Regions from separate parts of the Pseudoalteromonas sp. P1-7a genome, predicted to be linked through region 1. Evidence: predicted binding sites of a transcription regulator. Region 1 holds the regulator's gene; the other holds the start of a gene.
What was found. The regulator ArgR, encoded in region 1, controls arginine synthesis, uptake and breakdown. The targets are predictions, from matches to a motif close to ANTGAATANNTATTCANT.
Positions count from the first base shown of each region.

Region 1 (3,931 bases):
CCTTGAGGCTATTTTAACGGCTTTAAAAGAAACCAAGGCGCTTGAATTTACAATGCAAAAGGCGCAACAAGAAGCTGATAAAGCGATAGCCTGTTTAGACTTTTTAGCTGAATCACAGTATAAGCAAGCATTAATAAGCCTAGCGCGTATTGCTGTAGAGCGAGATCACTAAGGCCATAGCCCTTAATTAGTAAAGGGTAATAATTTTCGAGCAATAAAAAAGCCTGCATATGCAGGCTTTTTTGTATGAAATTTGGCTATTACGCCATGAAATCGACACCTTCTTTGATGTCTTTTTTCAGCGTTTCAAGCATATCGTTTTTAGCTTTTTCTTCAAATGCGCTTAACTCGCCGTAAGAAATAATTTCTTCTACGCCGTTTTTACCTAAACGTACTGGGTGAGCAAAGTACTCTGCATCACCATTTTCAACAGCAACGTATGCGTAATCTACTACGTCTTCACCTTGTAGGCCTTTAACTAAAGACATACAAAAACGTGCTGCAGCAGCACCCATAGAAAGTGTAGCTGAACCACCACCCGCTTTAGCATTTACTACTTCAGTACCTGCATTTTGGATACGTGGAGTTAGTGTAGCAACTTCTTCTTCGGTAAAGCTTACGCCTTCAACTTGAGAAAGTAGAGGAAGAATAGTTGTGCCAGAGTGGCCACCAATTACGGGTACTTTTACTGATGCTACGTCTACGCCTTTAAGCTCAGCAACAAATGCTTCTGAACGAATTACGTCAAGCGTAGTAATACCAAATACGCGGCTTGCATCGTAAGTACCTGCTTTTTTGAATACTTCAGCAACGATTGGCACAGTGCCATTTACTGGGTTAGTGATAACACCCACTAATGCTTTAGGGCAGCTAGCAACAATGCCTTCTGCTAATGTTTTGATGATACCTGCGTTTACGTTAAATAAATCCGCACGATCCATACCTGGTTTACGTGGCATACCCGCTGGGATAAGTACGATATCACACCCTTCAAGCGCTTTATTTAAATCGTCTGCGCCAAAACCTGCTACTTTAACATCTGTAGGGATGTGTGATAGGTCAACCGCAACACCTGGTACAACTGGTGCAACATCGTAAAGTGATAATTCAGAACCTGCTGGTAAGCCTGTTTTTAATAATAAAGACAACGCTTGACCGATACCGCCTGCAGCACCTAATACAGCAACTTTCATTGGAATTCTCCGTAATTTGAGGTAGGAAATATTTGTGGCTCTTAAGATAATGAAATTAGCGACTAAAAACAAATTTATCCTGCTTATTTCAGGTATATTTTCGACCATAGTTGTAAACTTTGTTGGTTTATCGCAGCAAACTGGCAAGTTAACTAAACAACTGCTGCATAATTATTCATTTTTGTGTAGAATTTGCATTATAAATAACAAAAATGAATAAAGACTATGCAACCACAAGACAAACAAGAAGCACTGGTAAAAGCGTTTAAAGCACTTTTAAAAGAAGAGAATTTTGGCTCGCAAGGCGAAATAGTCGAAGCATTAAAAGAGCAAGGCTTTGACAATATAAGCCAGAGTAAAGTGTCGCGTATGCTTAGCAAGTTTGGCGCTGTGCGTACCCGTAATGCTAAACAAGAAATGGTGTATTGCCTTCCCGCAGAAATGGGCGTACCGACAGCTAAAAGCCCACTGCGCCAGCTTGTTATTGATATTATGCATAACGAGATGATGATTATTATTACCACCAGCCCAGGCGCAGCGCAGTTAATTGCTCGTTTGTTAGATTCTTTAGGTAAAGCTGATGGTGTTTTAGGCACAATTGCTGGGGATGACACTATTTTTATTGCGCCTGCAAAAATTTCTGAAATTGACATTACGCTTGAGCGCGTACGCATTTTATTTGATACGGTTTAAAGCTGCTTTAAAAAACTAACTGACGGCGCAAAAAACGCTGAGCCCATATCGGCTTGAGTAAAATCAAGCCAATGGTCGTAACACTCCCCTTTTCCTATGCGGCTGTTAAGTACCTTTTCAAACGCACTTCCCGATGCAGAGCATGTAATACTTAGCATACCTTGCTCATAAACATCGCCATACGGCATGCTTTGGTTAAGCAATATTGCTTGGCCGCTCTCATTTTTTAGCTCGCTTCTAGTGGCGTGGCTAGTATCTACCTTAGGCTCAATTAAAGTGTTATCTAAACGCGTGCGCCCCATAATATGCTCTTGCTCGCTGAGTGATAAATGCTGCCATACACTCAAGTCATGCTTATAACGTTGGACATGAATATAACTACCTTGGTGTTCAAAGCTGTCGGGCTTATTAACCAGTGCAGTGATTCGTTTTTGCCGCCCATGCGGGGTATCGCCTGCGTAAATAAAGCCGTTAAAGTCTCGCCCATCTAAAAACCTAAAGTTGCGAATTTGTTCAACCAGCTCTACATCGGGCGAAAACAACTTTAATATTTGCAATGCAAAAAGGTGATTAACATCTTCTCGGTCTGAGCGAATTTGGATAAATAAATCACAGGGCTGTACGCGCATAACAAAATCGCTGTGATTTATATTAGGAAAGCTTTGCAGCTCGCTTGGGATATATTCAGGTAGTATATGCGGCCAATATTGCGCGCCTATGGCCACCATGCAAGAGAGCATGGCCTCGGAGAACTGATCACTAAACTCTTCTTCAATTGCGCTTACGCGCTTTAGCTTTGCGCGCAATGACTCGTCTTGACCATCAAATACATTAAAAAATAAATGCAAACCGTGTAAGTTTGCTTCAGCACAAATCCCAGATTGCGCTTGCGCCATTGTTATTCCTTAGCTTTATAAAACACAGCGAATAACACGTTTGTTATGATTCGAAAAAATTCACCGTGTGAGGTTTTATTTTTATTATAACCTGCTCATTTATTTCAAATGACTGGCCATATTGTGCGGCAACTTCAATCTCTTGATCTGCAATTAAAACAGTGTAAACATAAGCCGAACCTATAAACCGACGGTTTAAAATGCTCACACTTTGAGGGTTATCAGCCTGCGTATTTTGCGCAAGCTCAATATGGTGCGGACGTATATACACCAGCCCTTTTATTGCATTGTGCTTATGTTCTTGCTGCGATTCCACAACACCATAAACGGTTTCGTATTCAGTTGCCGTTAACACTTCTGCGCCTAAGTATATGCCCTGACCCAGAAACTCTGCAACCTCCTTTGTCTTTGGCTTGGCAAAAAGCTGCTCTGGCGTACCTTGTTGGGCTATTTTTCCTTGGTGCATTATGGCCAACGTGTCCGAAAACGCAAAGGCCTCTTCTTTTGAGTGGCTAACAAACACCGCAGAAACCTGCTGCGCTTTAATAATGCGCCGAATATCAGCAATTAGCTCAAAACGCACTTGTGTATCTATGTTCGAAAAAGGCTCATCAAGGAGCAATAAGCTAGGTTTATAAGCCAGCGCTCGCGCAATAGCGACACGTTGCTGCTGGCCACCTGAGAGTTGATGAGGGTAGCGTTTTGCACATCCTGTTAAATGCACCAGCTCCAGCATTTCCTCTACCCGGTGCTGTTTTTGAGCTTTACTTATTTTACTTAGTCCAAATGCGATATTATCGGCCACACTGAGGTGAGGAAACAGAGCATAATCTTGAAACATCATCCCAATATTACGATGCTCTGGAGAGACAAATGTATCCTTATCGCTTACGCATTTGCCCTCTATAGATACACTCCCCTGCTTTACTTCAATAAGGCCAGCAATGGCTTTTAAGGTGGTTGTTTTACCGCAGCCACTGGCACCAAGTAAACACACTATTTCATCTTGGCCCACCGTTAAATCCAAATTGTTTAACACCGGGGTGCCATTGTAGTGATAACCTACACCTTGTAAATTTAAACGGCTCATTTAACTGTGTTGCTCCATAGAACGGTTAATAAAATACAAGGGGATCAACCCAACCAAAA
Region 1 covers NZ_LKDU01000005.1:144,653-148,583, forward strand. Annotated here, with positions in the region: gene ispB (octaprenyl diphosphate synthase) at 1-172, shown strand, start outside; gene mdh (malate dehydrogenase) at 261-1,193, opposite strand; gene argR (transcriptional regulator ArgR) at 1,419-1,886, shown strand; gene AN389_RS05970 (Dyp-type peroxidase) at 1,883-2,782, opposite strand; gene AN389_RS05975 (ABC transporter ATP-binding protein) at 2,826-3,872, opposite strand; gene AN389_RS05980 (iron ABC transporter permease) at 3,873-3,931, opposite strand, start outside.

Region 2 (3,931 bases), on a different contig from region 1:
CAGCCTGCAGCTGCTTTTTCTTGTGCAGCGTCGCAAATACGTGCAACCGCTTTTTCTAAACCTTCCTCTGCTGTGTATGTAATATCAATTTTACAGTAGCTGTAATGCTCGTCATCAGCATTTAGTAGCTGCTGCATATCAGCATACATTAAAATTGGCGTATCAAACTGTAGACGCTTAGCATGGCCTGTGGTTTCATTAAATACGTTTTGCTCACTACCAATACACGTTGCCAATGACATTACGTGGTTTTCACGCAGCGGATCGATTGGCGGGTTAGTTACTTGCGCAAACTTTTGGCGGAAGTAATCATACAGTGAACGATGCCCTTCGCTTAACACAGCAAATGGCGTGTCATCACCCATAGAACCTGTTGCTTCTTGGCCATTTTCACCCATTACACGAATTACACTATCGAGCTCTTCGTTAGTGTAACCAAACATTTTTTGGTATTTAACAAGCGTTTCGTCATCAAATGAGCGATTACCTGCATCCTGTTCGGTAAGCTCTTCAAACGGAGTTAGGCGTTTAACATTTTCTTCAAGCCATGACTTATAAGGGTGACGCGATTTTAAATCTTGGTCGATTTCATCTGAGTGCCAGATTTTGCCTAATTTAGTATCAATTACTAAAAGCTCGCCTGGCCCTACACGGCCTTTTTCGACCACTTCATCTGCAGTGTAATCCCAAATCCCTACCTCAGAGGCCAGTGTAATAAAGCCATCTTGAGTAATAACATAGCGCGCCGGGCGCAGGCCATTTCTATCAAGGTTACACGCTGCAAAACGCCCATCAGACATAACAATGCCCGCAGGGCCATCCCACGGCTCCATATGCATAGAGTTAAAGTCGTAAAATGCACGTAAGTCATCATCCATAGCACGATTTTTTTGCCATGCAGGTGGCACTAGCATACGCATAGCACGGAATAAATCCATGCCACCCGCTAAAAACAGCTCCAGCATGTTGTCTAGGCTTGATGAGTCAGAGCCAGTTTCGTTTACAAACGGCGCTGCGCTTTGTAAATCAGGAATAAGTGGCGAAGAAAACTTATACGAACGTGCACGAGCCCATTGGCGGTTACCTTCAATGGTATTAATTTCACCATTATGCGCTAAATACCTAAATGGTTGTGCTAAAGGCCAACGCGGCTGAGTATTAGTAGAAAAACGCTGATGGAATACACAAATAGCGCTGGTCATACGAATATCAGCTAAGTCTAAATAAAAGTTAGGCAAATCTGCAGGCATCATAAGGCCTTTATAGATAGTCACTAACCCCGATAAACTCGCAATATAAAACGACTCATCCTCTGCTAAACGCTTTTCTGCGCGGCGACGTGCTACATATAAACGTCGCTCTAAATCTTTAGAACGCCAACCTTCCGGCGCACTAACAAAAATTTGTTCAAAACCAGGTAATTGCTGTGTAGCAATTGGCCCTAGCATTGAAGGGTCAGTAGGCACTTCACGCCAACCAAGTATTTTAAGTGTTTCTTGTTCTAATTCTTCACATAAAACCTGTTTTGCAGCTTGTGCTAAAACGGGATCTGAATTTAAGAAAACCATGCCTACGGCGTAATTTTTACCTAAGTGCCAGTTATGCTCGTTAGCAATGGCACGAAAAAAACTGTCAGGTTTTTGGAGTAATAAACCACAGCCGTCGCCTGTTTTACCATCGGCAGATATACCACCGCGGTGTTGCATGCGATCAAGTCCAGTAATAGCTGTACGAATAAGCCGATGACTAGCTTGACCATTTACTTGGGCTATTAAGCCAAAGCCACAATTATCTTTTTCTAATGTTGAGTCGTATAACATAGACCCCTCCCTTGCTGCACTGTTAACGTGAATGAACTGCTCGACGATTTGCTAACAGACGCACAAAACTAGCCTCTATAGTAAATAGAGTCAATATTATTTTGAATACATATTCACATTCTTGAATATTTCTCACTTCAAGGCAAGGTTTCTTTTTAACTCATAAGTTTTAACATTTAGTGCTTTTTTGTGCGTTATTTTTTCATGACACTGGTGTCAATTTTAACATTTTGTAAAAACAAAGGGAGCACACCAATACCCTTTACGTAAACGTAAAGCCCCACCCAATGAATAAATATTCATTAAAACTTTATTGGTTCAGTTAACATTTAGATAGTTTAATGCAATTTAAATAAATTAAAGGTTTAGGATCACGCTTTTTTAGCGTTCATTGGTATAGTTATGAATTGCTGTGTCGTTTTTAGTGCAAATGGTGTGAATTTTTATTTAATACCAATTCGCTTAATTAAGTGTTCTATTTTGAGGCTGGAAAAACGTATTGATAGCCAGGCAAAAATCTCGATATTGGGTTGTGCTAAAAAAGAGCCTTTTAGCGCAGATAGCGACACGTATAGCTCAGCATAGCTGGTTACGTATTATTACGCCTTGGTATAAAACTCAATTTTTTAATTAAAATTTGCGCTTATATAAGTAGCATTGTTGCTTACTTATCCTTACTAAGGTGTATCTAAACGAGGAGTGAGGCCTGAGTTTGCTAACTATTGAGTACAAATTATTGGCTATAATCATGGGCTGATCAATAAATTAAAACGCAAGAAAGTTATAGATAGACACAAAAAAGCCACGTAAACGTGGCTTTTATTATGTTTAGCAAAGTAACTATTACTCTGCGTCAGCTTCTTTATATTTAGCTGCTGTTTCAGTGATCAACGGCTGTAATTCACCACGCTGAAACATTTCAATAATAATGTCGCAACCACCTATCAATTCGCCCTCAACCCAAAGCTGTGGGAAGGTAGGCCAATTAGCGTATGCTGGTAGCTCAGCACGAATATCTGGATTTAGTAAAATATCAACATAGGCAAATGGTTCGCCACATGACATTAGAGCTTGTGACGCTTGTGAAGAAAAACCACAATTTGGTAATTTAGGTGACCCTTTCATGTAAAGGATAATTGGGTTTTCAGAAATCTGCTGTTTAATTTTATCAATGGTTTCCATCTACAACCTCAAAATGACGATAGCTTGATATATCCGGGGCTTGAAAATAAATCATTGTGGCCACAAATATATAACTTAAAATGGGCAAATAAAGCCGCAATTGAAATAGTCTTTAGCAATAGCATTGCTGTTTGCTTAAACTTGAGTAAAATACTCAACAATTATAGTAACACTATATTCTCGTTTGGTATAGGTAAGTGGTCTGTTCTATCAGGCATTACGTACTACCAAGCGCGTTATCAACCAAAAGAAGATGGAGATAAAAAATGGCATTTGAACTACCGTCACTACCATATGCAATTGATGCACTTGAGCCTCACATTTCAAAAGAAACTCTTGAGTATCACCACGGTAAGCATCACAACACGTATGTTGTTAAATTAAACGGTTTAATTCCAGGTACTGAATTTGAGAACAAATCTTTAGAAGAGATTGTTTGCTCATCTGAAGGTGGCGTATTTAACAATGCTGCACAAATTTGGAACCACACTTTTTACTGGAACTGCCTATCTCCAAATGGCGGCGGTGAACCAACAGGCGCAATTGCTGATGCTATCAACGCGAAATGGGGCTCATTTGACGCGTTTAAAGATGCACTAAACGACAAAGCTGTTAACAACTTTGGCTCTAGCTGGACATGGTTAGTTAAACTAGCTGACGGTTCATTAGATATCGTAAACACATCTAACGCAGCAACGCCACTTACAGACGAAGGTGTTACACCAATCCTAACTGTGGATTTATGGGAACACGCATACTACATTGATTACCGTAACGTGCGTCCAGATTACCTTAAAGGTTTTTGGGCGCTTGTTAACTGGGAATTCGCGAACGCTAACTTCGCTTAATTAGCCACTATAGGCTGATTAAAAAAGGCGCTTCGGCGTCTTTTTTTATGCCTTTATAAAATTTAAGCCGCCGTTATACGT
Region 2 covers NZ_LKDU01000015.1:67,072-71,002, forward strand. Annotated here, with positions in the region: gene gltB (glutamate synthase large subunit) at 1-1,820, opposite strand, end outside; gene AN389_RS11145 (Grx4 family monothiol glutaredoxin) at 2,664-3,002, opposite strand; gene AN389_RS11150 (Fe-Mn family superoxide dismutase) at 3,269-3,850, shown strand.
Region 2: gltB (glutamate synthase large subunit) is a predicted target of ArgR. The motif match lies at 1,921-1,938, and genes of this name have one in related genera.